Regions from separate parts of the Labrenzia sp. ATLA3 genome, predicted to be linked through region 4. Evidence: predicted binding sites of a transcription regulator. Region 4 holds the regulator's gene; each other region holds the start of a gene.
The links. The regulator PhoB, encoded in region 4, activates phosphate uptake and scavenging genes when phosphate is short. The targets are predictions, from matches to a motif close to TGTCATNNANCTGTCAT.

Region 1: the regulator PhoB is predicted to act here: its motif matches at 1,888-1,904, upstream of phnC (phosphonate ABC transporter ATP-binding protein).
Region 2: the regulator PhoB is predicted to act here: its motif matches at 4,215-4,231, upstream of AC2A6O_RS17105 (BtaA family protein).
Region 3: the regulator PhoB is predicted to act here: its motif matches at 5,483-5,499, upstream of olsB (l-ornithine N(alpha)-acyltransferase).

The regions. Positions count from the first base shown of each region.
Region 1 covers NZ_JBXUKV010000001.1:702,929-710,558, forward strand. Annotated here, with positions in the region: gene phnD (phosphonate ABC transporter substrate-binding protein) at 1-897, opposite strand, end outside; gene phnC (phosphonate ABC transporter ATP-binding protein) at 956-1,789, opposite strand; gene AC2A6O_RS03155 (DapH/DapD/GlmU-related protein) at 2,188-2,814, shown strand; gene AC2A6O_RS03160 (helix-turn-helix domain-containing protein) at 2,901-3,470, shown strand; gene AC2A6O_RS03165 (HD domain-containing protein) at 3,545-4,156, shown strand; gene AC2A6O_RS03170 (SpoIIAA family protein) at 4,302-4,673, shown strand; gene AC2A6O_RS03175 (class II glutamine amidotransferase) at 4,745-5,533, opposite strand; gene AC2A6O_RS03180 (aminotransferase class V-fold PLP-dependent enzyme) at 5,550-7,019, opposite strand; gene AC2A6O_RS03185 (Lrp/AsnC family transcriptional regulator) at 7,121-7,582, shown strand; gene AC2A6O_RS03190 (SH3 domain-containing protein) at 7,589-7,630, opposite strand, start outside.
Region 2 covers NZ_JBXUKV010000006.1:80,393-88,022, reverse strand. Annotated here, with positions in the region: gene AC2A6O_RS17120 (OmpA family protein) at 1-646, shown strand, start outside; gene AC2A6O_RS17115 (caspase family protein) at 654-2,159, shown strand; gene AC2A6O_RS17110 (class I SAM-dependent methyltransferase) at 2,209-2,865, opposite strand; gene AC2A6O_RS17105 (BtaA family protein) at 2,898-4,160, opposite strand; gene AC2A6O_RS17100 (methyl-accepting chemotaxis protein) at 4,392-6,080, opposite strand; gene AC2A6O_RS17095 (L,D-transpeptidase family protein) at 6,331-7,482, opposite strand.
Region 3 covers NZ_JBXUKV010000003.1:631,688-639,317, reverse strand. Annotated here, with positions in the region: gene murJ (murein biosynthesis integral membrane protein MurJ) at 1-1,435, shown strand, start outside; gene trpS (tryptophan--tRNA ligase) at 1,556-2,635, shown strand; gene AC2A6O_RS10945 (ATP-binding protein) at 2,944-5,358, shown strand; gene olsB (l-ornithine N(alpha)-acyltransferase) at 5,649-6,587, shown strand; gene AC2A6O_RS10935 (transglycosylase domain-containing protein) at 6,856-7,630, shown strand, end outside.
Region 4 covers NZ_JBXUKV010000006.1:184,033-191,662, forward strand. Annotated here, with positions in the region: gene pstC (phosphate ABC transporter permease subunit PstC) at 45-1,514, shown strand; gene pstA (phosphate ABC transporter permease PstA) at 1,514-2,866, shown strand; gene pstB (phosphate ABC transporter ATP-binding protein PstB) at 2,878-3,675, shown strand; gene phoU (phosphate signaling complex protein PhoU) at 3,707-4,402, shown strand; gene phoB (phosphate regulon transcriptional regulator PhoB) at 4,482-5,183, shown strand; gene AC2A6O_RS17575 (GcrA family cell cycle regulator) at 5,498-6,034, opposite strand; gene AC2A6O_RS17580 (aspartate aminotransferase family protein) at 6,475-7,630, shown strand, end outside.

The DNA.
Region 1 (7,630 bases), on a different contig from region 4:
GCGGGCTGCGACGATCGACTCGTAAGCTTCATGGGTGATCGGTTCGAAGCCGCGTGCTTCACCGGCCATGACACCATAGGCACATTCCTGGTCGTCCTTGACGAGGTTGGCCATCAGTTCGGTCATCTTCGCCTTGACGTCGTCCGGAAGCTTCTTGGACAGAACGACCGGGCCTTCCGGGATCACTGGCGAACGCCAGATTTCCTTGATCTCGGTCATGTCGACCAGACCGGCATCGGTTGCCTTGCGCAGCGCACCGGAGTTGTAGCCGTCTTCCCATTCGCCGAGGCCGTCAGCCCAGGTCACACCGGCGGCAATGTCGCCGTTGAACACAGCAACGATGGTCTGCTCGTGACCACCGGTAAAGACGACGTCGGAGAAATAGTCGCCCGGCTCCATGGAGTAGCCGAGTTTCGGGATTTCGATGGACGGGATCAGGTAGCCGGAGGTGGAGTTCGGGTCGCCGAAGCCGAAGGTCTTGCCCTTCATGTCCGCGAGGGAATTGATCTCGCTGTCAACGCGGGCAAAGCCGATGGAATAGTAGCCGTAGCTGCCGTCGTTGTTGACCTTGACCAGAACCGGCTCAACAGCTTCCGGGTCAGTCAGGAACACTTTTGCGTAGCCGGAAGCACCGAGCCAGGCCATGTCGAGGTTGCCGCCAAGCAGGCCTTCGATGACGCCGTTGTAGTCAGCCGGAGCGAACAGCTTGGTGGGAACGCCGAGCAGTTCCTCGGTCTTTTCGCGCAGGCATTCGTTGGCACGCAGACGGTCGGAAGCGTTTTCGCCGCCGAGCAGGCCGATACGGAATTCAGTGATTTCCGCTGCACCGGCAACAGAAGCGTTCAGGGCAATCATGCTGACGGCAGCAAGTGCAGCAACTTTAGCAACGAGTTTCATTTGGGACACTCCCCCAGAGTTCTCAATAGTGATGACGTTAAGCGGGTGCGCAGACGGATCAGACCGCTGCCACCGCCGGGGTCATCGCACCGGCGGATTCTGTGGAGCCGGCCTGGCCGGCATCGATGGCGGTGGACGTCGCCGCCTCGTTGAAGCTCTCATCGGCCCCGTAGATTTCGCGTGCGACAGCCGTGGTCAGCGCTTCCGGAGGCCCGTCGAACACGAGGAAACCGTCGCGCATGCCAATCACCCGGTCGCAATAGGTCCGGGCTGTGTCGAGCGTGTGCAGGTTGCAGATGACGATCTTGTTGTCGCGCTCATGGATTTCGCGCAGCGCATCCATCACGATCTTGGCATTCATCGGATCGAGAGAGGCAATCGGCTCGTCCGCCAGGATCATGTGCGGGTCCTGCATCAGGGCGCGGGCAATGGCAACGCGTTGCTGCTGGCCGCCGGACAGCTCCTCGGCCCGTTTGGTGGCTTCCTGGGCAATACCCAGCCTGTCGAGCGCCGCGAGCGCGGAATTGACGTCTTCCTGGCTGAAGATATTGAAGAGACTTTTCAAGGTGCCGTGACCGTTGAGACGGCCAAGCATCACGTTGGTGACCACATCCAGACGCGGAACCAGGTTGAACTGCTGGAAAACCATGGCGCAATCGCGCTGCCAGCGGCGCATCATGCCGCCCTTCAAACCGAGAATGTCCCGGTCCTCGAACAGGATCTGCCCGGAGCTTGCCGGCGTCAGCCGGTTGATCATGCGCAGCAAAGTGGATTTGCCGGCGCCGGACCGGCCAATGATCCCGACCATTTGCGGTTTGTCGATATCAAAACTTACTTTGTTGACCGCGGTCCGAGACCCGAAGGTCTTGGTGACTTCCTTAAATTGAATCACGCGCCAGCCCTGTCCGTTGTGTTCTTTGTGCTGCGCGACAAGAGCCATCGGACGATTACAGAAAAATGACAGTCCTTTGTCTGGAGGCCTAAAATTTTATGACAAATCAATGACATCCAGACCTGGAGCGCGGTCAGGAGAACCGTCCAATGCAGGGATTCCGTAAGTCTCTCAGAGCTTTCCGAGTCCTGTCGGCATTTCACCTGCCTGACTTTAGTCTGCTCAGAAATCCGTGTTCAAAACGACAGCCCTCACTTGCCGGGGGCCCTTTCGCCTGTGGTGATGCCCGTGAAAAAAGATAAGGAAGTCACCTCACGGTCATCAAAGCGTCATGACGGTCGGTACAGGCAAGGCTAAAAGCCAGCTCAGATATCCCTGCCACCGATGATGGAGCCCACATGTCCGCGCCGATCCAGAAGCCTGCCCTCACCGAAGCCCCGAACATTCACCCGGACGCCAGGGTGTTGAACTGTGATCTCGGTATTTGGACCGAGGTGGGGGCACGCACGGAAATGCGCGAAAGCAGCATGGGGGACTATTCCTATATCGTGCAGGAAGGTGATGTCGTCTGGTCGACGATCGGCAAGTTCTGTTCCATCGCCCGGCGTGTGCGCATCAACCCGGGAAACCACGCGACCTGGCGGGCCTCCCAGCACCACTTCACCTATCGCGCGGCAGCCTATGACCTCGGCGAGGACGACGCTGAGTTCTTCCAGTGGCGCAAGGACGACTGGGTGACCATCGGCCATGACGTGTGGATTGGCCACAACGCTACGGTTCTGGCAGGCGTTTCCATCGGCACGGGGGCAATTGTCGCGGCCGGGGCCGTCGTTTCCAAGGATGTCGCGCCCTACACCGTTGTCGGCGGTGTGGCCGCCAGGGAAATCAAACGGCGTTTCTCCGAACAGCAGGAACAGGCCCTGATCGATATTTCCTGGTGGGACTGGAGCCACGACGAGCTGAAGCAACGGCTTCCGGACTTTCGCAAGTTGTCTATCGACGAATTCATCGAAAAATACCGCTGACCCTGCCGTGGCTGTGGCCCTGGCCTGAGTGGCCCGCGCGGCGTTTCCTGCTGCACAAAGGGACATGGACGCGTTACACTTGGCGTATGGGAACAGAAACCGCCGTTCTGGAAAGCAGTCTTGGCCCGTCGCTCCGGCGCTGGCGCGTGCTGAACCGGGTCAAGCAGGAAACCCTGGCTCATGAACTCGGCGTCTCTCAGACGCGGATTTCACGCTGGGAGAGCGGCAAAGTGCAGCCGGATGGCCATGACAGGACGAAAATCATTCGCCTGCTCAGGGCGCGTCCGCAAAGCGCCGCCGACAAGGCCCTGCTCGATCTGGTCTCCCGGTCAGCCGTTCCCGTGCATCTGGTCTGCGACCTCACACACAGGCTGCTGGCCATGTCCGGCCCGCGTGCCTGTGAATGGCGCGCCCCGGTGAGTGAGTTTCTCAATCGTCCCCTTTGGCGTTTTGCGTCCGAAGGCATAAGGGCAACCGAGCATCGGCTGGCCGACTATGGCTGGTTCGAACCAGACGCCCCGGACATTGTCTACAGCACGGAACATGTCGATTTTCCGGAAATGACCATTCCGGAAAGCACCATCCGGATATCGCGCCTGCCGCTTTCCGATGGGCGTTTTGCCCGCCTTGTCCGCGAAGAATTGCCTGGCACGTAAACCAGCATAAATGTCTGGCGCATAAATTATGCGGAAGCTCGTCCGAGCTGGCCACCAGGCCTAGTCTGGCCGCCATGACACAGACCGCCCCTCCCCTCAATCTTCCGGACATCTCCTCAGCCAGACTGACCGGTCTCCTGGATTTCCTGCAATCTGCCGAGCAGCTGAAAGACACGCTTCGCTCAGGGACGACCGCCAATGGCAGGCCTGAAAGCACGGCTGAACACAGCTGGCGGCTCGCCTTGATGGTCCTGCTGTTCGAACAGGAGCTGAAAGCGATCGACTTGCTCAAACTCCTGAAACTGACGCTTGTGCATGATCTCGGTGAAGCCATTTCGGGAGATATCCCCGCCCCCTTGCAGACACCCGGCGACAACCGGCAGGATCGGGAACGGCGGGACTTTCTAACCTTGTGCGAACCACTGCCGGCAGACGTGGCTGAAGAGCTGCTGTCGCTTTGGGATGAATATGCAGCGGCAAAAACGGCAGAGGCTCAAATCGCCAAGGCGTTCGACAAGCTGGAAACCATGCTTCAGCACGTCTTGATGCCCAGGCAGGCCCCTTCGTTTTACGCATTCAACATGGGTTATGGCCGCGATCGTACCGACTGCTGCGCCCTGACCCGCCAGATGCGGGAAACGGTCGACGGTCTGACCCAGGCCTTGATGACGGATGCCCGCCGGTAAAACGCCTGAGCGACCCATCATGACACACCTCCTCGACGACGTTTCCCGCCGAAGAGGCTCCGGTTCCGGTCAGACAGTTTCTTATTTGCCGAGAATGGGTTTACGCTTCCGGATGTACCAGTCAGACACTGCCGGAGGAAGCAGCATGTACACTATCCTGCCCCGCAGCCACGGTGCTGTTCTCGGGGTCGAAATTTCCGGAAAAGTCGATGTCGAACAGGAACAGAGCCTGATCGCCCGGGCAGAAGAAATGATCGAGGACCAGGGCAAGATCAGCGTTCTGGTCGTTCTGGGTGATCATGTCGGCGTGTCCTTCGAGGCTGCCAAGGAGGACATCAGATGGGTGCTGGCCAACATGCAGCATCTCAACAAGATCGCCATCGTGACGGACAGCAAATTGCTGGCGGCGCTTGTTGCAATAGACGCTACGTTCGCCAAGATGGTCGGCATTCAGGAAAAACACTTTGACCGGGACGAAATCGACATCGCCTGGCACTGGATCGAAAGTCCGGCCTGAAGTCTTTTGCAAAAGAGCCTCCGGCCAATCGCAGTTCGGCCTGATCAGGCCTGGTCGATCAGTCGGTGCGATCAGGCATCAACAAGCTGTTCGTCACTCAGGAAGGCAACCTGCTTCACCTTGCCGTCCCTGACTTCGATCATCTGGCCCTGGGGAACCTCCATCCAGCAGCCGCGCGCTTCGTCCAGCGGTTCTGAAACCACCATCACGCCGTCGTCATAGACACGGTAATAGAGTGTCGGTGCCAGGTTGTCCGAAGCGTACCGTGCCGCAAAGAGCGTTTCTCCATCCGACCAGCCGGCGGCAAAACGCATGTGCGGCGTCGTTCCGGCATATTTGGACAGCGCTTCAGCCTCGAACACCGCGCGTGCCATGGCCGCACGCGGGTGCAGATCAAGACCATAGGCAAGCGCCACCAGAAACAGGCTTTCGCTGTCGGTGCCGCCGATTCGGTCGCGGTAGAGGTCGTCCGGGATCATGTTGTCGAGGCGGCGACGTACCTTGTCGTAACCGCCAACCTGACCGTTGTGCATGAAGGTCCAGCGCTGAAAGGTGAACGGGTGGCAGTTGTCCCGCGAAGTCGCCGTTCCGGTGGACGCGCGTACATGCGCCAGAAAGTGGCGCGAGCGTATGTGTTTGGCGATCTGCAACAGGTTCGGATCCGACCAGGCCGGACGCACGTCCTTGTAAACACAAGGAATCTCCCGCTCACCATACCAGGCGACGCCGAACCCGTCGGCATTGACGGACGTCTTGCAGGAAAGTGCGTTACGGCTCTGATCAATCAGCGAATGCGCCGGGTCGCAAATGACTTCTTCCAGATATTTCGGAGCTCCGCTCCAGGCAGCCCAGCGGCACATGTCGACTTGGTATCCTTCAAGCTGCGTCTTGCATTGCCTTGAACCGGGCGGTGGTTTCATCGCACGCGTAATCGTCCGCGGCCGGATAGGGATGCAACGCCAGCTCATCAACGGCGGCAATGATCCTGTCCGCCTTGTCTTCTGTCATGAGCACCGAAAAATTGAGCCGTGTCCAGCCGGGTTTCTTCAGTTCTTCACCGGAAAGAATGCCTGTCCGCAGCGCTTCGGACTGTTCCGGTCCGATATCCAGCAACCGGTGAGCATAAGGCCCCGCGCAGGCGCAACCGCCGCGCGCCTGAATGCCATGAAGGTCCGACAGCATACGGGTGACAAGCTGCTGGTGGACATAACCTCCACGCTCCAGATCACGCACACGGAACGAGAACACCGGCAACACGTGCGACGCCTTGTCGTTTCCAAGAATTTCGATGGCCGGATTGTTGCGCCAGACGGCCAGCGCCCTCGCCCGCCAGGCGGCATTCCGCTCGTCCATCACCTGTTGTCCGATGGCTTCCTTGACCAGAAAGGCAAGGGCTGCGCGGATGTCGCCAATGACATTCGGTGTTCCCGCTTCCTCGCGGGCGGAAAGATTGCCGGAGTAGTCATGTGCCCAGGGCGACACGAAACGCACGGTGCCGCCTCCCGGAAAGACCGGTGTTGCCTTGCTGACGGCGTCCTTGCGCACGATCATGATACCTGAGGCGGCAGGTCCGCCGATGAACTTGTGTGGCGAGACGACAACGGCATCCTTCTGCGCATCCGTCCCGGCCTTCATGTCGACCGGCAGATACGGACCCGAGCCTGCACAGTCCCAGACGCTGAGAGCGCCGTAGCGCTTCAGCAACCGCGTGACCGCTTCGTCGTCGGTAACGATGCCGGTTACGTTGGACATCATGGAAAACGCACCGACGATCAGTCGACCGGAGCCTGCGTTGCGCAGCACATCTTCCAGTTCGGCAAGATCAGGACCGCCAGTCTCTGCTTCGTTAATCTCGACAACCTCAGCCCCACTTTCACGCCATGGCAGAATGTCGGAATGATGCTCGTAGGGCCCGATCACGACGAGCGGATTCTCACCCCGCTCAGCCGCTTCGGAAACGCCAAGAAGATGCACCAGCCGGTTGAGCCCCGCCGTTGCACCTGAGCCGCAGAAAACGGTCGCATAGGTGTCATCTGCCCCGCAAATGCGCGCGATTTCAGACCGCGCTGCCTCGCGCATCCGCGTCATGGCACTGCCGCAGTAGGAGGCTTCCGTGTGACTGTTGGCGTAGACCGGCAGGATGTCTTCCAGAACGAACTCCTCAATCTGGCGCAAGGCGCGTCCGGAGGCCACGTAGTCGGCATAGATCAGCTCGCGCTCACCGTACGGACCGGAGACGGATTTCCCCTCGCCGATCAATCCCGCCCGCAAGCGGGAGATCAGATCCGGGGCCTTCAGATCCTCGATGAAATGATCGAGTGCGGTGCCAGTTTTGTGGGTCATCATATGCTCCGAAACGTCTTTTCCGGATCATACGACCACTTTGTATGTGATTTCCTCACCTTATTCGATTGTCATACTTCTGAAATTGTGTCATTTGATCGAATATGGAGAAAAAATTCGATCAAATTGATCGCGCGCTATTGCGCGCCCTGCAACGGGACGCCCGCCTGTCGCAACGCGACCTTGCAGATACGGTTGGCCTTTCCCAGAACGCTTGCTGGCGCCGGTTGAAAGCACTCTATGACAGTGGTTTGATCGAAGGGCACACGATCCGGCTGGATCCGGCCAGGATCGGGCTGAACCTCACCGTCTTCGTGATGATCCGGACCCGGCATCACTCCAAGGAATGGCTGGAGAGGTTCCGGAGCGAAGTGGTTGCCATTGCGAACGTGATCGATTTCTACCGGATTGCCGGTGATTACGATTACATGCTGAAAGTCGTTGCCGAAGACATGAATGCCTTCGACAGGGTGTATCAGCGCCTGATCGAGAAGGTCGACCTGGATACGGTCACGTCGTACATGACCATGGAATCGATCGCGGACGCCCGCGATCTTCCAATTTAAAGAGCCTCAGCGGCGGCGTCCGCCGCCTCCCCTGCGCACACCACCGCC
Region 2 (7,630 bases), 100 kb from region 4:
CAATGTTGCCGTGACCTATCTGAGCGAGGATCTGGTTGCCGTGTCGAGCACTGCGCCGATTTCTGTTGCCGCTTCCGACTTCAACCTCGGCGGCGGCATCAAGAAACTCGAGGAAGCCGCCGGCGTGGTGATCGTGCCGTCTGCAACGGTTTCCTTCGATTTCGTCTTTGCACGGAAAGCCGGTAAACCGGTTCAGAGCGTTTCGGCCGATGAGGCCCCGCAGGTCGCAGCAGCCCAGTCGGCGGCGAGCACCGCCCTGGAACCGGAAGGCAATCTGGACGCCGAAGCCTGCATTGGCCGCTTTGAAATCCTGTCCCGCACCGACAATATCTACTTTCCGAGCGGAAGCTCACAGCTTGACCCGAGAAGCCAGCCTCTTTTGAACAGCCTGGTCGATATCATCACGAGATGCCCGGGTCTGGTCATCGAAGTTGGCGGCCACACCGACAGCGATGGGAGCGACACCTCAAACAAGGCTCTGTCCGAACGCAGGGCCGGAGCGGTCAAGCAATATCTTGTCTCCAAGAACGTTCCCGAAAGCAGGATCAAGAGTGTCGGTTACGGGGAAAGCCGTCCTGTTGCCCCGAACACCTCGGCGGAAGGAAAACAACGCAACAGGCGGATAGAGTTTGTCGTTGTCGAATAGGACCACCATGCATCGCATTACAATCGCATTCCTCATGGCGCTGACCTTGACCATCGGAATGCTCACGAACAGAGCGCATGCGGCACCGCGGCTGGCTCTGGTGGTCGGCAATGGCGCCTATTCGACAGTCACACCGCTGGACAATCCGGTAAGAGATGCGGAACTGATGGCCGACGCGCTGCGCGAGGTGGGCTTTGAGGTCACGCTCGTGACCAACTCCAGCCAGAACGAGATGATCACGGCAATCTCCAACTTTGGCAGCCGTTTGCGGACCGCGGGCGAGGACGCGACCGGGCTTTTCTATTATGCCGGGCACGGTGTGCAATCCTTCGGCACGAACTTTCTGCTTCCTGTCGACATAGAGCTTCAGGATGCTGCAGACCTCAGCCTGGTCGGGGTTCCGGCACAGGCCGTCTTGCGGCAGATGTTCTCGGCCCGCAATCGGACCAATATCGTCATTCTCGATGCCTGTCGGAACAATCCGTTCGTTACGATTCCGGACCTGAGCGACAATGGCCTTGCGGAAATGAAGGCCCCCAGGGGCACCTTCCTGGCCTACTCGACAGCCCCGGGCGATGTTGCTCTTGACGGTGTCGACGGCAACAGCCCCTTCACAGAAGCCCTGGCCCGGCACATGCAGACACCCGGAATGTCCGTCGAAACCCTTTTCAGGGAAGTTCGGATCGACGTTCTGAAGGATACGAACAACCAGCAGACACCGTGGGATACGTCGTCACTCACCGTCGATTTCCAGTTCCTTCCAGTCAAGGCGCCTACCCAGGAAGAAGTCGAACTTCGCCAGATCTGGGACTCGGTCAAACTCAGCAACGATCCGCTACAGGTGCTCTTGTTCCTGCGCGCGCACCCGGACAGCCGCTATTCCGGAGAAGCCAGGAAGCTCCTGACGGTCCTGATGGAGAAGGAAGCACAGCCCGTCGCATCGGCTAAAGCTCCGCCGCAAGGGGCCTCCGAGCCGGCTGCCCCCCAGACGAGCGAACGCGAGATGATCGAAACAGCGCGTCGTGCAGGCACGGCAAGCGCCTATCAAACCTATCTTGACGCCTATCCAAACGGGGCGTTTGCCGAACTGGCGCGTCTGGAACAGCAGACGATCCTGAACAAGGAGCAGAGCAAGGATCCGGTTGCCACTCAGCCACCGCCCGAAGACACGCCTGTGGCCACGCAGCAGCCCGCAACGACCAAGGATCAGAAAGGCCCGCCTGCGGTGATTGCGTTCAATGCGCCGCTTGCCATGGGAACGCCTGACATCGCCAGCCGAAGCATTTCGGAGCTGATCACAGGGTCACCGAAATTCCCGCCGATCGAAGGCCTGCCGGAGGCTGTCTGGAAGGACAAGACCTGCGCTGCGTGCCATCACTGGGAACAGGCCAACCTGTGCGACCAGGCCAAGACCTATGTCGCTGACAAGTCCCGCGCCGTGGCAAAGGAACACCCCTATGGCGGTGTCTTCAAGAATGCCTTGCGGCTCTGGGCCGAACAGGGATGTCCCTGAGGTCAGCGCCCGTTTCTCTGACGCAGAACAGCCCCCCTCGGCGCGGCGCTTACACCGGCTTGGCGATCACCGCATAATCCGTGTAGCCGGCGTATGGGCGGTGGAACGACAGCACCGCCCCATTTTGGGCAGCCAGGTCTTTCAGTTCGTCTTCCAGCCCTGCGCGCGGAGACACGTGGAAGGATTTCAGCCAGGCGAAGAGCAGGCGTTTGAACCAGCCCGGCATGCGCTCCTGTTGACCGAAATCGACCACGTGAATACGCCCGTCCGGCGCCAGCCGGGCGGCACCTGCCGTCAGCGCTTCGCGCCAGATCGGGATCATGGACAGCGTGTAGGAATAGAACACGCGGTCGAATGCCGACACGCCCAGGCCTTCCGTTACAGCGGGATTGGCGGCATCACCTTCCACAAGCGTGATCCGCTCCGTCAGGCCTGCCTTGTCGATGTTCTTTTGCGCGGTTTCCAGCATGTTCCTGGAAATGTCGACACCGAAGAAGCGGACGTCCGGATAGGCCTTGGCTGCCGCAATCAGGTTCCGGCCCGTGCCGCAGCCGAGTTCCAGAACATTGCCGCCACGTGGAGGCTGGAGATCACGGATCAGCCTGTCGCGCCCGAGCAGGTAGAACTTGCGGGTCAGGTCGTAAAAATGGCGCTGATGACGATAGACGGCATCCATCAGCCGGGCCGTTTCGACAGCTTGGGTCATGATGCTCGTTTTCCGTACCGAGAATGGCCAGTCTAGCCGTTGAACACATAAAGATGGAAGCCGCCATAGATGGAAGACCGGTCCTGACGGCCGTGTTCCAGGCTTTCCTCTTCCTCATAGGTCCAGCGATCCAGGATCTGGTCGGCGACGCGGCCCGGCAGCAATGTCGGTTCGGCAGCCGTGCGGAAGATGACCCGGGCTCCCGGGCGGGCAGTGCGGGTGATTTCGGTCCAGAGCGCGTTGAGCTGATGGTCGGTCATCCAGTCCTGCGCGTCGAGCAACACATAGGCATCAAGCGTCTTTTCCTGAACCGACTGGAGATGCTCGGTGAAATTGCGGTTGAGCACCCGGACACGGCCCGCACGCTGGCGAATTTCCTCGAAATGTTCCCGCTTCAGATAGGGCGGCAGAGGCCCTGCGGGACCGGTGCTATCCTGACCACCGGGGGCATAGCCCCGGCCAAAGGCCTGCCAGGCAAAATAGTTGTCCTGCATGGAAAAGTCGCAAGCGAGTTTCTCAAGCCGCTGACGCAGCACCGCGGACATATCGCCTTCTGCACTGGCGGACACCAGCGCATCATATTGCGCAGGCGGGATGCCCAGTCCGTAGAGAGACATCTTCTTCGACGTTGCCCAGCGCACCAGGCGTTTGTCGAACAGCGGCGCCAGCGCGGTATCGAAGAAGCTGCGCTGCTCCTCCAGGGACTTGGTCTTGACCATGTACTTCGGGTCGATGCCATAGAGCTTCGCAATCAGGTGGCCGGCACCGATGCAATAGCCCAACAGGCCGTGATGATAGAGATCGCGCGAGAACAGCGTGATCCGCTTGCGGCCCCAGTTGGCAATGTCCCGGCCTTCCCAGTAGACAACGGTTTCAGCATCGAGCTTGTCCTTCAGGAAACGCTGATAGGCAGCCACATTGGCCTTTTCGTCGGCTTCGCCAAAGAACCTGTAGAAGACCTCGTAATTCGGCAGATGCCTGGCGGCGGCCAGTTTCAGGCGGCCCAGCGCAACATGCGCGCGGTTAAGATCAACCGCAGTGATTTCGGCCGGGTTTGCCGTCAGATAGGACATGACATTGCAGCCGCCCGACGCAATGGCGATCATTCTGGAGTCCGGCGTCAGGCGCAGTGCCTTCATGTCGACGTCCGGGTCTTCCCAGATCTGCGGGTAGACGAGCCCCTTGAAGGCGAACGTAAACAGGCGCTCCAGAAAGCCGTCCCTGGAAGTTGCTTCAGACCGGTGAACCGCATTCTTCAGACGTTTCTTCGATGCGGTGAGCGTGCTCTGCGCCATGTCTTTCTCCCGAGTCACCTGCGCCAATAAACTGCCTTCCGATACGTGACGGACACGACAGTTTGGTGACGTTTGGGGAGATTCGAGCCGTCATCCGGACAATAAAACGGTCGGCGGACACTGGCCAATCCGGTTCTGGTCTAACTTCCCTTGTCGGGACGGACACCTGAAAGCACACAAAAAAGACCCCCGCAAATGCGGGGGCCTTGATGCATTATTACCGAAAGCTGATCAGGCTGCGGACTGTGTCCGTACGCCGTCCAGGAACGCTGCAACCTGACCCTTCAGGGTCTTGGCGTTTTCTTCGAGCTGGCGTGCAGAGACATCGACTGTTTCCGCATTGTGACGGGTGCTTTCAGCCGCCAGGGAGACGCTCTCGATGCTGTTGGTCACTTCCACCGTGCTCCGGGATGCTTCTGTCGCATTCTCAGCGATTTCCTGCGTCGCCACACCTTGTTCTTCAACCGCCGAAGAAATCGACTGTGCGATTTCGTTCATGCTGTTGATGATCTGCGTCACGGACGAGATTGCATTCGCAGCGGACTGGGTTTCGCCCTGAATTGCCGAGATCTGGCTGGAGATTTCCTCGGTTGCCTTCGACGTCTGGGTGGCAAGTTCCTTGACCTCGGCAGCAACGACAGCAAAGCCCTTGCCGGCTTCGCCTGCGCGCGCTGCCTCGATCGTTGCGTTCAGGGCCAGAAGGTTCGTCTGTTCGGCAATTGCCTGAATCAGGGTCACCACTTCGCCGATACGCCCGGCTGCTTCGGAGAGACCGTTCATCCGCTCGTTGGTGGCACGGGCTTCAGAAGCTGCCTGGGAGGCGATCTCGCTGGAGGATTGTACCTGACGCCGGATTTCGTTCACCGATGCCGAAAGCTCTTCCGCAGCCGCGGCAACCGTTTCCACGTTGCGGGCGGCCTGAGAGGAGGCGTTTGAGACGAGGCCACTCTGGGACGTCGTCTGTTCCGCGCCGTTGGTCATTTCCTCCGATGCGCTCTGCAGACGGCTGACCGAACCTTCGATGATGTTCATCATCTCCATGATCTGGCGATCGAACTCGGCACTCATGCGCTGGATTTCCTCACCACGCTGCGCAGCCTGTTCCTGGTTGGCCAGCTGTTCTTCTTCAAGCTGCTTGCGCGTGTTCTCGTTGCGCACGAAGACCTCCATGGCGGATGCCATCTGGCCGATTTCGTCCCCGCGGTCGGTTCCCACGACCTCAATGGAACTGTTGCCTTCCGCAAGACTGTTCATGTTGTCGGTAAGGGCCTTGATCGGGCGGCTGATACTGCGGATCGTGAAAAAGGCAACGAAACCCGCAACGAGCGCACCGATGGCAGACACAGCGATCATTACAATGGCGGCGCTCCAATACGCAGCGTCAAGATCATCCACATAGACACCGCTGCCGACGTACCAACCCCAGGGAGCGAAAAGCTCGCTCCATGCGTGCTTGGGATAGACCTCGTCCCCGGTCTTCTTCCTGGTCTGATATTGAATATAGGCGCCGCCGGCGTCGCCTGCCTTGATCAGTTCTCTCGTGATATAGACGCCATCCGGGTCGACGTTGTCCCAGCGATTATCTCCGACAATCTCGGAGCGCGGGTGGACCAGCAGCGTTCCTTTCTTGTCATAGACGAAAATATAGCCGTTACCGCTGAACTGCATTCCGCCGATGGCAACCGCTGCACGCTGTCTGGCTTCCTCTTCGGTCAGAGTACCAGCCACGGCCATATCATTGTACCGTTTCGCTATCGCGATCGCAGACTGGTCGATGTTCTTGATACTCAGGAGACGCTCATCGAGCATTCCTTTGTGAAGGGAATTCAGGCTGATAATTGCGACCAGAACGGTGAAGGCGAAAACAGTCACTGCCGGAATGGCAATTTTCCAGGTCAGTGGAATGCTGTTGTATTTCATCTGACGTACCTCTGAGGAAACTAACTGAGGGTACTTCTGAAGCATTATTGTAAATTTTCCGTGAGCCTGTCACATTTAACAATGTCGATACACGCCATAATTGATCAATTTGCCTTCAATACTATAGGTTTTAACTTCTACTGCCACAATCTGAAGTATACCGCGCCTGCTGATCGGTAACGGCAGAATGAAAAAGGCCCCCGCGAGAGCGGGGGCCTGACACTTGTCCAGCACGTCGGGAAATCTGAACCTAGCGGGTGATCACCACAAAGTCGGTTCCAAGGCCGGTGTTGCGGGTGAAGTTGCGGTCTGTAACCGTCAGGGACGAGCCCGGAGTCAGCATCTTCGAAACTTCAAGTCCCACCTTCCTGGACATCTCGATCCGGTCGAGAACTTCCATTGAAGATCCGCCACGTTCCCCTTCCGCGGAAACCGCGATCCAGTCAACGGACGTGTCACCCGGTTTGAAATCCATCGCGGTGAAAACGTGTGTTCCGATTTCCTGATCGATATCCTTGATCGTGACCTGTGCGGAATATACATCGCGGAACTTGCGGCGGATCCGCAACGTGGCGTTCTGCGGTTCTTCGTAGCCGGCGTCGGCACGAATGCGGGTTTCAAGCGCATCGGTCAAATGACCGGTGACCGGCAAGTCGGCGCCTTCCTGATACAGGCTGATGGCTGCCCGGGTCTTGCGGCCCATGACACCGTCTTCCGGACCGGCATTGAAGCCCATCTGGTTGAGCAGTTGCTGCAGCACCTGCACACGGCTCGGTGCTTTCTGCGGCGTGATGATCATCCGCAGCGGCAAGTCGAAATACGGGTTTTCCGGCTGGACCGCAGGCAGATTGGCCTGCAAAGGCGCTTCCTGAATGGCTCCACGCAGAGCCGGATCAGACGCGATGGTCTCGTCCGTCAGGCTCGCGACCTCGGTTTCCGGCACGTAGGGCTGAGGCAGCACCGCGTGATGTACTCCGAGCGGATTTGCCTCTCCCCTGGTCACGACAACATGCATGCCGCGCTCGGTCATGCTGTAAAGCGACCGCGCAAAGGCTTTGGGCAGCCGAATGCAGCCGTGAGAAGCCGGATAGCCGGGCAGCCTGCCGACATGCAGAGCAATGCCTGACCATGTCAGCCGCTGCATGAACGGCATCGGCGCATCGTTGTAGAGATTGGAAAAGTGCTTGCGCTTCTTTTCCAGAATGGAAAACACGCCAGTAGGTGTGCTGTGTCCGCGCTTTCCGGAAGAAATCGACGAAATCTCGATCAGATCCAGGCCGCGGTAGACCTTGATTTTCTGTTCGTCCAGCGAAACGAGCATGTGCAATGGCGGCTCGCTTGCGGCATCCGCTTCCGGAGCGCCGTCGCGCGCAAAGGCCGTCGACATGACGGCGACTGACATAACTGCGGCACCGGTGAGGCTGAGCAGCGAACGTGTGCGCCTGCTCCGGCTATTTTTTTTCAATGACAACATCCCTGAGCTCCCCAACGCAAAAACCCATAAAGCTCGATTAAAACTGTACCCAACATCTGTGTAGATCGGGTTAGGA
Region 3 (7,630 bases), on a different contig from region 4:
GGCCTTCCGCCTGCCCAACCTGTTCCGGCGGCTGTTTGCGGAAGGGGCCTTCAACTCCGCCTTCATTCCGCTGTTCGGACGGACGGTCGAGGAGGAGGGCGATGCGGGCGCCAAACGTTTTGCCGGTGAAATCGGCGCGGCGCTGCTGTTCTGCCTGCTGGTGCTGACTGCCTTCGCGCAGATCTTCATGCCGGTGGTGGTCTGGGCGCTGGCGCCGGGCTTTGTGGAAGACCCGACCAAATACGATCTGACGGTGCTGATGTCGCGCATCGCCTTTCCCTATCTGATCTTCATGTCGATGCTCGCCTTCATCGGCGGCATCCTCAACACCTATCAGCGTTTTGCCGCCGCCGCCTTCGCGCCGGTGATGCTGAACGTGGTGATGAGCGCCGTTCTGGGCACCGTGCTCTATCTGGGCATCAAGGACGAGACCAATCTCGGGGTCATTCTGGCCATTGGCGTTACCGTCGGCGGTATCGTGCAGCTTGTTGTCGTTCTCATCGACCTGAAGCGCCTCGGCTTCAAGATCCCCGTCTTCCGGCCGCGCTACACCAAGTCGGCCAAACGCCTGCTGATGCTCGGCATTCCGGGTGTCGTTGCTGGCGGCGTCACCCAGATCAACATTGCCGTTGGCCAGATCATCGCCTCCATGCAGGAAGGTGCCAACGCGCTGCTGTATTTCGCCGACCGTCTCTACCAGTTGCCGCTCGGGGTGATCGGCATCGCCATCGGCGTGGTGCTGCTGCCGAGCCTTACCCGCCAGCTGCGCGCCGGGCAAATGGGCGCTTACCAGCACAGTCTCAACCGGGCGCTGGAGTTCTCTCTCGTGCTGACCCTGCCGGCTGCGGTCGCGCTGGCGGTCGTGCCGCAGGAAATCGTCTCGGTGCTGTTTCAGCGCGTGCGCTTCGATGCTGCTGCCGTGGAAGGCACCGCCGCGGCTCTTACGGCATTTTCCTTCGGTTTGCCTGCCTTCGTGCTCAACAAGGTGTTTTCGCCCGGCTATTTCGCCCGGGAAGACACCAAGACGCCGATGATCTTCGCCGTTATCGGCATGGTCGTGAACGTCGGCCTGTCAATCGCGCTCTTTCCGGTGCTCCAGCATGTCGGCATCGCGCTGGCCACCACGCTGGCTGGCTGGGTGAACACCGGGTTGCTGATCATCGTTCTGTGGCGGCGCGGCCATTTCCAGCCGGATTTCAAGCTGCTCCGGCGTCTGTCGCTGGTGGTGCTTGCCAGCCTGCTGATGGGGGTCGTTGTGCATTTTGCCGCCGTCTACATGGCGTCCTGGCTGTCGGCGCCGTGGCTGGCCGTGCGTGCGGGCAGTCTGTTACTGCTCGTGCTCGTCGGCATGGTCACCTTTGCCGTGTTCACCCAGCTCAGCGGCGGGGCGGACCTTATCGGCATGCTCAAAGCGTTGAGACGACGCAACACCTGAGCGCGAAACGCCGGAGCGCACCGTTTCCGGCTTGCATGGATCACGGACCGGGCTTAAACCCGGCCCGCCCAAACATTCATAGCGCCCTTCCAACCGGCCGCACCATAAAAGGGATCTGAAATGGCGGAGTTCCAGCCCCGTGTCTTTTCCGGCGTCCAGCCGACAGGCAATCTGCATCTTGGCAACTATCTGGGCGCTGTTTCGCGCTGGGTTCCGTTGCAGGATCAAATGCCGACGATCTTCTGCGTCGTCGACAGCCACGCCATCACCGCAGGGTTTCCGGATCCGCACGAGCTTGCCCAGGCAACCCGTGAAGTGACCGCTGCCTATATGGCTGCCGGCATCGATCCGAAAAAATCGATCATCTTCAACCAGAGCCAGGTTCGCGAACACACCGAACTTGCCTGGATCTTCAACTGCGTGGCGCGCATGGGCTGGCTCAACCGCATGACCCAGTTCAAGGAAAAGGCAGGCAAGAACAAGGAAAACGCCTCCGTTGGCCTGTTCGCCTATCCGAACCTGATGGCTGCCGACATCCTGGCCTACCGCGCGACCCACGTTCCGGTCGGCGACGACCAGAAACAGCATCTGGAACTGACCCGCGACATCGCCGCCAAGTTCAACAATGACTTTGCGGAGCGCATCAAGGAACTGGATATTGGGATCGCGAACCCGACGCCTTCGCCGGAACTGCCGGAATATCTCTATTTCCCGCTGACCGAACCGATGATCGCCGGTCCGGCCACCCGGATCATGTCGCTGCGCGATGGCACCAAGAAGATGTCAAAGTCCGACCCGTCGGACCTGTCTCGCATCAATCTGACGGACGACGCGGACTCGATCTCCAAGAAGATCAAGAAAGCCAAGACCGATCCGGACGCTCTGCCGAGCGAAACGGACGGCCTGGAAGGCCGGCCGGAAGCGGACAACCTTGTCGGCATCTTTGCCGCCCTGAGCGGCGCGACCAAGGCCGATGTGCTGAAGGAATATGGCGGCCAGCAGTTCTCCGCGTTCAAGCCGGCCCTGTCCGACCTTGCGGTTGAGAAACTCTCACCGATGACCGACCAAATGCGCCATCTGATGGACGACAGGGCCGAGATCGACGCTATCCTGAAGGACGGCGCCGAAAAGGCCTCCGCCATCGCCGAACCGGTGCTGAAGGACGTACGCAAGATCATCGGTTTCATCGACGTCCGCTAAGACGCCGAAGCGACGACCCGATCCTGAAAGCCCGGCAGTTTACTGCCGGGCTTTTTGTTTGAGCGGTTGCCAGCCAAATACGGTCCTTAGATCATCGTTGCCGATTGCCGGAAATCTACAGCAGCGTTCCGCAACCGCATTGCTGACCCTGTCGGAATTACCAATACCGGCGCCGGTCCGGTGCTTGAAGAGTGCATATGAACGTGGCGGGAAACCACCGATTTACCTTTTTGATCGACCGATGAAACGGTTTCTCAAAGATTCCATCGCACTCTCAAGGCAACAGGATCTTGTAGAGAGTAGTTATCTTGGTCAGTCAAAACAGCGAACGCGCAGCCAAAGACGCGCCAGCAGCCGATGACGCGCAGGAGAAATTCTTCGTCGAAGAGCAAAAGCATTCTTCTGCGGGCACCTTAACTACGGACGATTATTCACACAGGGCGGAAACCCACCGCGACGATGACAGCGGACCAGACGTCGGGCCCGGCCGCCGGGCGACCGACATTCCCGTGTCGGCACCCGCCAAATCTCTGCAGCACCTTGCTCTGGCCGGCATGATCGTTGGCCTTGCCGCGGGCTTTGTGATGGTTTCCGGCGAGGGCCTGAACCGGTTTCTGGGCCTTGGCCTGACCTTCTTTGCTGGCGGATTGGCCGTCTGGCGTCTGTTTGCAGACGACATGCAGCGGTCCGTGCAGGCGCTTCAGGTGAAAGACGACAAGATCCGCCGTTTGATGGCGCGATGCGAGGAACTTGAAGACCGTGCCTGGGAACTAGGCGAATCCGACGAACGCCATGCCAGTATTCTGGCGACGCTCGGCGACGTTGTGGTGCGGCGGGACCAGGATGGAACCATCACCTATGTCAATTCGGCTGCCGACGATGTTTTCGGGTTCGGGCATGCCTTGCAACCGGGCGCAACGCTGAACCTGCCGCTGCTTGAGGAAGTCGGCCTTGAAAACGCCGTCACCCAGGCGCTGGACAAGACGACGCCCGGCATGGGGTTTCAGGATCTGCACATCGACACCGCGCAGGGGCCGCGCTGGTTCTCGCGCATCGACATTCCGGTGCGCGATACGGCAACGGACCGTCAGCTCGTGCAGACCGTTCTGCGCGATGTCACGGAACGCCGCCTGATTGAGGAAGAATTGCTGGCCGCCCGTCATTCGGCGGAAAGCTCCAACGAGGCGAAATCGCGTTTTCTTGCGACCGTCAGCCACGAAATCCGCACCCCGCTCAACGGTGTTCTGGGCATGGCCGCGCTTCTGCGCGACACAAGGCTGACCAAGGAACAGAGCGCCTACATCGAGGCGCTGGAAACCTCCGGCGAAACGCTGCTTCTCCTGATCGACGAAGTGCTCGACTTTTCCAAGGTGGAAGCCGGCAAGCTCGACATACAGGCAGCCCCGGTCCCGGTCGGCGCGCTGGTGGAAAGCGTCGTTGAGCTGCTCGCCCCGAAGGCACACGCCAAATCGCTTGAAATCGGCTCGATGCTCGACCCGAAACTGCCGGAAGAGGTGACGCTGGACGCCACCCGTGTCCGTCAGATCCTCTACAATCTCATCGGCAATGGTATCAAGTTTACCGATGAGGGCGGCGTTGCCGTGGAGTTGACCGGACGTCCCAATCCGGACGGCGGCGGTTTTCTGGATATCGACGTGCGCGACAGCGGCATCGGCTTCGATGAAGAGGAAGCCGAGCGGCTGTTTCAGGAATTCGAACAGGTTGACCATGGTCCGGCGCGCAAGTTCGGTGGAACCGGTCTTGGTCTTGCCATCGCGCAGCGGCTTGCCGGCCTGATGGGCGGCGAAATCACCGCGCAGCCTGCGGGAGACGGCGGCGCCCTGTTCCGCGTGTCCCTGCCGATCCCCGAATCGCTTGTCGCCGACACGGACCCGCGCCTGGCCAAGCTGGAAGGCCGCAGGATCGTGTTCGTCAGCACCAGCCAGATCGAATGCCCGCTGCTGGCCAGACGGCTGCAATACCATGCGGCCGATGTGAGCGTGCATGCGCCAGGCAGCGCGGATCTCGACGCCGCGCTGGCCGAAGCAGACCTTCTGGTGGTCGACAATGGCGCCCTGTCCGACAGCGGCGGTTGGCTGGCCTCTGCCCGCCTGACCGGCTGCAAGGCCCCTGCCGTCGTGATGATTGCCCCTCCGGAACGCGAGCGTCTCGACCATCTGCGCGAAGCCGGATATGCCGCCTACCTCATCCGCCCGGTGAGGATCGAGACCCTTGTCCAGATCTTTTCCGGTCTTCTGGAGGACGAGGGCATGGAACATGCCTGGGACGCCAGCGCCGAGCCTGTCAGCAACGGCTTCCTGCCGAACCGCTACCAGGTGCCTGCCCGGCCGCTGCGCCTGCTTGTGGCCGAAGACAATGACATCAACCGGCTGCTGAGCGAAGCCATGCTGCGCAAGCTCGGCCATGTACCGGTGATGGTGATCGACGGCGAAAAGGCCGTCGAGGAAGCCGCCAGTGGCGCTTATGATGCAATCCTGATGGATTTGCATATGCCCGGTCTCGACGGATTTCAGGCGGTCCGCCAGATCCGCGCAGACGAAAAGGCTGCGGGGCGGCCCAATGTGCCGGTGCTGATCGTGACCGCCGACGTGATGAAGGATGCCCGAGACAAGGCCACTGAAGTTGGAGCCGCCGGCTATCTGACGAAGCCGCTCTCCGTGGAGGCAATTTCCGACGCTCTGGCCGAAGTCACCCGCGCCTGAACGCTTCCTGTCCGCCATGCAACAGCCCGCAAGCTGGAACGCTGCGACCGGTTTTCGTGAAGATTCACAAAGCTGCAAGAGTGGTCTAAGCTCGCACGTGGAAAACACGGCGCAAAAAACGGAGTGTCATCCATCTGTCGGAATAGTATGTTCTACGGCAAGGTGTGAAGCACACTGACCGGGTTCGGACGTCCTGTTCCGGCAAAGGTAATTTGTCAGGTGAAACAGACAACAACCTGTGAAACCTGTAAGGTGCGCCATAAGGAATACACGAGGGTGGAATGTCCATAATGCGGCAAGGGCTGTTTTCGCCCAGGAAACTGGTCAGGAAATTTACACCGGCGATGCGTCCGGATTCCAACCTTCCCAACACGCGGCGCATCGGGCCTGCCCTGCAGACACCGGTCAAAACCGGCGAAACGCTTGGTCGGATCGGCTCTCTGGAAGTGCGGATGGCCCGCAACTTCAAGGAAGTGAAAAAAGCGCAGCGCCTGCGGTACGATGTTTTCTACGAGGAAATGTCGGCCATTGCCGACGCGCACACCCTGGCGACCCGCCGTGACGCGGATCCTTTCGATGCCTATTGTGATCACCTGCTTGTGGTCGATCACAATTTGATGAAACGCAACAAGCTGGGCCGGCTAAAGCCTGAAATCGTGGGAACCTACCGGATCCTGCGCCAGGAAATTGCAGATCAGCATTCCGGGTTTTACACCGCCGCCGAATACGACATCCAGTCGCTGATCGACGCCAACCCTGGCAAGCGGTTCATGGAACTCGGCCGCTCCTGCGTGCTCAAACCCTACCGCAACAAGAAAACCGTCGAGCTGCTGTGGCACGGCATCTGGGCCTATGTGCTGCGCCACAATATCGATGTCATGCTCGGCTGTGCCTCGATCGAAAGCACCAACCCGGATGCCATCGCCGGCCAGCTTTCCTTCCTGCATCACCATGCTCGCGCCCCGGAAGAATGGCGCGTGCGCGCGGTGGGAGACAGATACGTCGAAATGAACCGCATGACGGCCGAGGAACTCAATTCCAAGGAAGCGCTGCGTGCCCTGCCGCCGCTGGTGAAGGGTTACCTGCGCCTCGGTGCGTTCATCGGCGACGGTGCCGTGATCGATCATCAATTCGGCACGACGGATGTGCTGATCATCATGCCGGTGTCCGAACTCAACACCCGCTACGTCAATTACTACGGCGCCGACGCGAGCCGCTATTCCAGCTAAGCCGCTTGGCGCGTTGGCCTGTCCTGCACGACTGCGGCCTGAGCCATAGGCCCGGACTGCAATGCTTTTTGCGTCCGGGTGGAAGCCGGTTCAGGCGCATTGGCCGCGCGGGTGGGCTCTATTCTCACTTCCCCCTGCAAACCGCGCAATTCCCGGTAGCCTTAACGCCCCCTTAAATCGCCGCAATTTAAGCTCATCTCCGGGGAAACCGGCGCTTTGCCGGATAACGCCAACCCTGGTTGGTACGGAGTTAGGGGACGAAGGATCAATGGCGCCTCGGGCGAAACGCCAGCCGCGTGTTGAACCAACATTCGGAAATTCAGGCAGCAGCCTGCTCGACCTGCGTTTAAGCCCGCAGGATCGCCCGGCTGCGCCGTCTTCCAAGAAGTCCGGCAAGGGCAAGACGCGCAAGGCGCCGGCCAAGAAAAAACCCGCCTCCTCCACCCGCAAGACAGCCAAGAAGGGCAATGGCGGCGGTGGTACCGGAAGGGGCGGCGGCCGGTCCGGTGCCAAGCGGCGCAAGACAAAGCGCAAGAACAGGTTTCAGGCGCCGACTGCATTCGGCCGTTTTCTCAAGCGCGGCCTCTACTGGAGCATGGTGCTCGGCATCTGGGGCACCATCGCCGTCGTCTGCCTCATTGGCTATTACGCCGCCTTCCTGCCGCCGACCTCCGAATGGCAGGTTCCGGCGCGGCCGCCCAACGTCAAGATCGTCGCCGCCAATGGCGAATTGCTGGCAAACCGTGGTGACACGGGCGGCGAAGCCGTGCGGCTGGAGCAATTGCCGCCCTATCTGCCCAATGCCGTCATTGCCATCGAGGACCGGCGCTTCCGCTCGCATTTCGGCGTCGACCCGATCGGCCTTGCCCGTGCGGTCTATACCAACTTCACCTCCGGCCGCCTGCAGCAGGGCGGCTCTACGTTGACGCAGCAGCTTGCCAAGAACCTGTTTCTGGAACAGGACCGGACGATCAAACGCAAGATCCAGGAACTGATACTCGCCTTCTGGCTGGAGGCCGAATATTCCAAGGACGAGATCCTGG
Region 4 (7,630 bases):
GCTTCGGCCGCCCTTTCTTTCTTCTTTGCCGGTTGGGTCGCCCTATGTCACTTCCCTATATTCTTATTGCGCTGCTGGTTCTGGCTGCCGCCGGATACATAGTCGGCCGCGGAAAAGCGTTAAGTTCTGCCGGAGGGGATTCGCGAGAGCTTCATTCCCTGCCTGGCTACTACGGCTGGAATGTCGTCGTTTCCATACTTGTGCCGGCCCTCCTGCTGCTTATTGCCTGGCTGATCATCCAGCCGATCGTTCTGGACAGTCAGGTATCCTCCAAGATTTCCGAAGAGACCATTGCCGCAAGCTCGCTCGACCTTGTCATGAGCGACGTCGTTCGTGTTGCCGAGGGGCTCGACCTTGCAGTGTCCCAAGGCGCTATGTCGGCTGACACGGCGTCATCCATACGTATCGAGCTGACCGACGTGCGCAGCCGTCTCGGCGAGATCGGTGTCGCACTCGGTTCTGAGGTAACCGCCGAAACGCTGCGGGCGGCACAGACCTACCGCAGCATCTCCAGCACCGGCCTGCTGCTGCGGTCCATCGTCGTTCTGGCGGCCGGTCTGATCGGTTTCGCCGTCGCTGTCCTGCGTACCAACAAGGATTTCCGCGCCCGCAATGTGGTGGAAACGGTTGTCCGCTACATCCTCATCGCAGCCGCTTCCATTGCTATCCTGACGACCGTTGGCATCGTGCTGTCGCTGATCTTCAACACGGTGGAGTTCTTCCGGCTTTATCCGGCCGCGGATTTCTTCTTTGGCCTGACCTGGTCACCGAGCTTCGGCGGCGGATCGGAGCTGGGTATCGTGCCGCTGATCTGGGCGACCATGTATATTTCCCTGATAGCGCTCGCTGTTGCCGTGCCGATCGGCCTGTTCGCCGCAATTTACCTGTCCGAATATGCAACGCCGCACGTGCGTGCCGTTGCAAAGCCGTTGCTCGAGATCCTGGCCGGTATTCCGACCATCGTGTACGGTCTCTTTGCGCTGCTGACGGTCGGCCCGCTTCTGATGAACCTGTTCGGCTCCGGCGGTGCGCTCGGCGTTAGCTGGATGTCAGGCGCTTCCTCGGTATTCACCGCAGGCGCGGTCATGGGCATCATGCTGATCCCCTTCGTCAGCTCCCTCTCCGACGACATCATCAACGCCGTGCCGCAGGCCATGCGCGACGGCTCCCTCGGCCTTGGCGCCACCCATTCCGAAACGGTGAAGCAGGTCATTCTGCCGGCGGCCCTGCCGGGTATCGTCGGTGCCGTCCTGCTGGCGGCTTCTCGCGCCATCGGCGAAACCATGATCGTGGTACTGGGGGCCGGGGCCGCTGCCCGCCTCAGCATGAACCCTCTCGAAGCGATGACCACCGTGACCGCGAAGATTGTCAGCCAGCTCACCGGCGACAACGACTTTGCCTCCCCGGAAGCGCTGGTCGCCTTCGCGCTCGGTATGACCCTGTTTGTCGTGACCCTGGGGCTCAACATCTTCGCGCTCTACATCGTGCGCAAATATCGGGAGCAGTACGACTAATGACCGACACGACCCTTACGCCTCCGTCGGGCAAGACCAGTGCTCCGGCCCCGAACAGGATCACCTCGATCCTCGAACTCGATCCGCTGACCAGGAAGCGCAACGCCGCCGAAGCCCGCTTCAAGCTCTATGGCATCATTGCCATCGGCATTGGCCTGTTCTTCCTTATCGCGCTCTTGTGGGCGATCCTCTCCAACGGTCTCGGCGCCTTCAGCCAGACCTTCATCAAGGTGGATGTGCCGCTCAACCAGGAGCAGATTGCCGCCGCGGAAAAGTCGGTGGTCAAGACGTCCAAATACCGGGCCATCATCGTCGACGCCTTCGCCAGGGAACTCGCCGGTGACAAGATCACCACCGATATGTCGGCCAAGGACATGGAGAAGCTGTTCTCCTCAGGTGCCGCAGCAACGGTCCGCGATTATGTGCTCGCCAATCCGGACAAGATCGGCTCGACCGTCACTTTCGATTTGATCGCCTCGTCCCGCGTTGACGGCTACCTGAAGGGCCGCGTCAAGCGGGAAGACCTTGCCGAAGACAAGAACCTGGACGCTGCGCACCTGGATCTGGCAGACCAGATGCAGTCTGCCGGCCTTCTGGAGAAGCGTTTCAACTGGGCCTTCATCACCGGAACCGATGCGTCCGACAGCCGCCCGGAACAGGCCGGCATCGGGGCCTCCATGATCGGCTCTCTGTTCATGATGCTGGTGGTGCTGTTCCTGTCACTGCCGATTGGTGTCGCCGCGTCCATCTATCTGGAAGAGTTCGCGCCGCAGAACAAGTTTACCGATCTCATCGAGGTGAATATCTCCAACCTGGCCGCGGTACCGTCCATCGTATTCGGGATCCTCGGCCTGGCGGTGTTCATCCAGTTCATGCACCTGCCTCAGTCCGCACCGCTGGTCGGTGGTCTGGTGCTGTCGCTGATGACGCTGCCGACGATCATCATCTCCACCCGCGCCTCGCTGAAGGCGGTTCCGCCAAGCATCCGCGATGCGGCGCTCGGGATCGGGGCATCCAAGATGCAGTCGATCTTCCACCATGTGCTGCCGCTGGCCATGCCGGGCATTCTGACTGGGACGATCATCGGTCTGGCGCAGGCCCTTGGTGAAACCGCTCCGCTGCTGCTGATCGGGATGGTCGGCTTCATCGCCTCCAACTTCCCCGATGGTGTGGCGGCCGGTTTCTTCTCGCCGAACTCGGCCATGCCGGCCCAGATTTACGAATGGGCGAAACGCGCCGATCCGGCATTCTATGAGCGCGCATGGGGCGGGATCATTGTTCTGCTGGTGTTCCTCATGACCATGAACATTATCGCTATCATCCTGCGCCGCAGGTTTGAGCGCCGCTGGTAAGGATTGCTCCGATGAACGAGATGCCGAATTTTGAACAGGCGAAAACCATGACCGAAAGCAAAATTTCCGCGAAAAAGGTGCAGGTCTATTATGGCGATACGCACGCCATCAAAGACGTTGACATCGAAATCCAGCCGCGGTCCGTGACGGCCTTCATCGGCCCCTCCGGATGTGGCAAGTCGACCTTCCTGCGCACGCTCAACCGGATGAACGACACCATCGACATCTGCCGCGTCGAAGGCTCGATCAAGATCGACGGCGAGAATATCTACGACCCCAAGGTCGATCCGGTGCAGCTGCGCGCAAAGGTCGGCATGGTGTTCCAGAAGCCGAACCCGTTTCCGAAGTCGATCTATGACAACATCGCCTACGGCCCTCGGATCCACGGCCTGGCTCGCAGCAAGTCCGAGCTGGATGAAATCGTGGCCTCCAGCCTGCAGAAGGCCGGGCTTTGGGAAGAAGTCAAAAACCGTCTGGACGAGCCGGGTACCGGTATGTCGGGCGGTCAGCAGCAGCGTCTGTGCATCGCCCGTGCGATTGCCGTGAGCCCGGAAGTGATCCTGATGGATGAACCGTGCTCGGCGCTTGACCCCATCGCGACCGCGAAGGTGGAAGAGCTGATCGACGAGCTGCGCGAAAACTTCACCATCGTGATCGTGACCCACTCGATGCAGCAGGCTGCCCGTGTGTCTCAGCGTACCGCGTTTTTCCATCTGGGTATTTTGGTTGAGGAAGGTCTGACGCAGGACATCTTTACCAATCCGAAGGACAAGCGTACGCAGGACTATATTACGGGCCGCTTCGGCTAAGCATTTTTTAGGTTTCTGAAGGGGACACACGATGTCTGAACATACAGTCACGGCTTACGATGACGAACTGACGGCCATGGCCGGCAAGGTCGCCGAAATGGGCGGTATTGCCGAGAAGGCCTTTGCCGATGCGGTCTCTGCGCTGGTGTCGCAGGACCTGGAGCTTGCCAAGGCGACGATCAAAGGCGATGTCCGTCTGGACAACCTTTACAACGAACTTGAAGTGAAGCTGATCGAGCTGATCGTTCGTCGTCAGCCGATGGGGCAGGACCTGCGCGAAATCACCGCTGCCACCCGCATTGCCAACGACCTGGAACGTGTCGGCGATCTTGCAAAGAACGTTGCCAAGCGGGTGATCGCCATCGACAGCGGCTTGCAGTCCAAGAAGCTTGCGATCGGCGTCGAGCACATGACCGAGCTTGCTCTGTCTCAGCTCAAGCAGGTGCTGGATGCCTATACCCGGAAGGATCCGGAAGCTGCCCGCAGGGTGCAGGAAGCCGATGCAGAGGTTGATGCGATCTACACATCCATCTTCCGCGAGCTTTTGACCTACATGATGGAAGATCCGCGCGTCATCACCCAATGCGTCCACCTGCTGTTCTGCGCCAAGAACATCGAGCGCATCGGCGACCACGCGACCAACATCGCCGAGAACGTCTACTACATGGTCACTGGCGAACGTCTGCCGGAAGACCGGGCAAAGGTCGATGAAACGGGCGCGGTCTGAGCGCCGGCTTCTGTCGCATTTGCAAAGGATCTGAACGGCCGGCGCTCTGGCGCCGGTTGCTGTAATTGGAGCGAGATGTATGCCGAAGGTGCTCATCGTTGAAGACGAAGAACCGCTCAGCCTTCTTTTGAGATACAATTTGGAAGCAGAAGGATATTCGGTCGAGTCCTGTGTCCGGGGCGACGAGGCGGAAATCCGCCTGCGGGAAAGCCTGCCAGACCTGTTGCTGCTTGACTGGATGCTGCCGGGCCTGTCCGGAATTGAACTGTGCCGCCGCCTGAGAGCGCGCGAGGACACCGAGCGTCTGCCGGTCATCATGCTGACGGCGCGCGGCGAGGAAGCAGAGCGCATCCGCGGCCTGTCGACCGGTGCCGACGACTATGTGGTCAAGCCTTTCTCCGTGCCGGAGCTGATGGCCCGCGTGCGCGCCATCCTGCGGCGGGCAAGCCCGGAAGTGGTATCTTCCATGCTGCGGTCCGGCGATATCGAACTGGATCGCGAAACACACCGTGTCCGCCGCAATGCCAAGGAAATTCATTTGGGGCCGACGGAGTTTCGTCTCCTGGAATTCCTGATGACTTCGCCTGGCCGGGTCTTCTCCCGCGAGCAGCTTCTCGACGGCGTCTGGGGCCATGATGTCTATGTGGACGAACGCACGGTCGACGTCCATGTCGGCCGATTGCGCAAGGCGCTGAACAAGGGCAAGGCAAAGGACCCTATCCGCACGGTGCGCGGTTCTGGCTACGCCTTCAACGACCAGTTCACCTCTGCAGCTGTCTGAGGGCAGAGTGCGGAATACGCAATGAAAGCCCGCCCACAAGCGGGCTTTTTGCATTTCAGGGGCTATGTGACTGTGAGAGTTATCTGCGTCTTCGCTGCCAGGCATTCGATCAGGCTATGGTCAATAGCTGGAGGATGTCGTCACCTTCTGTTCCCATGAAGGGGCATTTTCGAAGCGAAGGCACTCGGGTCAACGGATGCACAGGGCCTTCGTGAGACGCGGCACACAGGAAGCAGCACCTGGCCGTGGGAAAACTCAAACAAAAAACCCGCCGAAACGGCGGGTTTTTACGAGCTGGATTTATCTGGAGGCTATCAGCCTGCCTGAGCCATCGTCTTGCGGTCGCGGCGGCGGTCGGCGACCGGCTGATAGGCGATCTTGCAGTGATGGGCGCAGTAGGGGACCCCGGCATCGGAATGGCGGCCGCAGAAGTAGAAGTCGTCGGTCGCCGGATCGCCGATCGGCCATTTGCAGGTCCGCTCTGTCAGCGTCAGGATGGTCGCACGCTTGGAGATCGGCACCAGGTCGGCAATCGGTTCGACGCGCGGCTTGGCTTCCGCCACCGGTGCAGGCGCCATGTCTGCTTTAAGTGCTGTTGCGCCGATGGACTGCGGCTGAGTGGGGGTTGGTTTCTTTGGCGCGGCGCCCGCTGGGGGGGCTGCCGTACGCGGCCGGCGCGGCTTGGCGCTTGAAGACGTGGACTTGGCACGGCCGGACAAACCAAGGCGATGGACCTTGCCGATGACAGCATTCCGTGTGACGCCACCCAGTTCGCCTGCAATCTGGCTTGCGCTCAAGCCGTCGCCCCAAAGCTTTTTGAGAAGCTCAACCCGTTCGTTTGTCCAACTCATCGCCGCACCCTTTAGTTTGACCGTCCTGCGGCCATTAACCCCGTGTTAAGCATGCGTGAGCACGCTTAATGATGGCATATCTAGTGCCTCTTGGTGATTTGCCTCACGAGATCTCGTGTTTGATTGTTCAGAGGTTACAATAACGTTAATTTGTCAGGCAACCGCCGAACCCAAACCAGTTGGGGATGAAACGACTTTTCCCCAATTATGGCGAGGTCATTGAGAATTTTATGAAATCCGCCTTCCCGGACGGGTGAAATGTCCTGTGCGCCATTTCCATTGACAGCGCAGGGTACGGGCAGTGTATAAGAAAGCCGCTACGTGCCGCCTCATCGGGGCGGCATGTTGCGTTTTGACCCTTCGGCAACTGTTTCAGATGTCGGCCTGGCGTCTGGGTGACGCTGGGACAGAAAGGGCGTTTAAAGGAGACAAACGAGGTTATGTCCGCGACTGCACTATTCGGAAATTACGCAAGATCGAAACTGGCTTTCGATCATGGGGAAGGTGTCTGGCTGGTAACGACTGACGGCCGACGATTCCTCGATTGCGGTTCCGGCATCGCGGTCAACGCACTCGGTCATGCTCATCCGCATCTGGTCAAGGCATTGCAGGATCAGGCCGCCAAGCTGTGGCATACGTCCAACCTGCACCAGATGCCCGACGGTGAGCGGCTGGCGCAGCGTTTGTGTGCGGAAACCTTTGCCGACAAGGTGCTCTTCGTGAATTCGGGCGCCGAGGCGATGGAAGCCGCCATCAAATGCGCGCGCCGCTATCATTATGACAATGGCGACCCCGAGCGGTTTCACATCATCACCTTCGAAGGCGCCTTCCACGGCCGGACCATCGCGACCATCGCAGCGGGCGGCCAGGCGAAGTATCTTGAAGGCTTCGGTCCGAAGGCGCCCGGTTTCGATCAGGTGCCCGCCGGCGATCTGGACGCTTTGAAAGCCGCTATCGGTCCGCAGACGGCGGCGATTGCCATCGAGCCGATACAGGGTGAGGGCGGTATCCGCGAGATTCCCGCCGACTTCCTGCGCGCGCTGCGCAAGATCTGCGACGATAACGGCATTCTGCTGATCTTCGACGAAATCCAGACTGGCGTCGGACGGACCGGCAAGCTGTTCGCTCATCAGTGGGCGGGGGTTGAGCCGGACCTGATGGCGATTGCCAAGGGGATCGGCGGCGGGTTCCCGATGGGCGCATGCCTGGCAACCGAGGAAGCGGCTGCAGCCCTTTCGCCAGGAACCCACGGCACCACCTTTGGCGGCAATCCGCTGGCCATGGCGGTGGGCAACGCCGTCCTGGACGTCGTCCTGGATGAAGGCTTTCTGGAAGGTGTTCGCCAGAAAGGGCTCAGCTTCAAGCAGAAGCTGGCCGGGCTGGTGGATGGACATCCGGACGTGCTGGCGGAAGTGCGTGGTACTGGCCTGATACTCGGCCTGAAATGCGTGGTGCCGGTGGCTGATTATGTGCTGGCGGCCCGTGAAGCGGGTCTCCTGGCAGTGCCTGCCGGCGACAATGTGGTGCGCATCATGCCGCCACTGACCATGAGCGAAGATGAAATTTCCATTGCTGTCGAGCGCCTGGAGCAGGCTG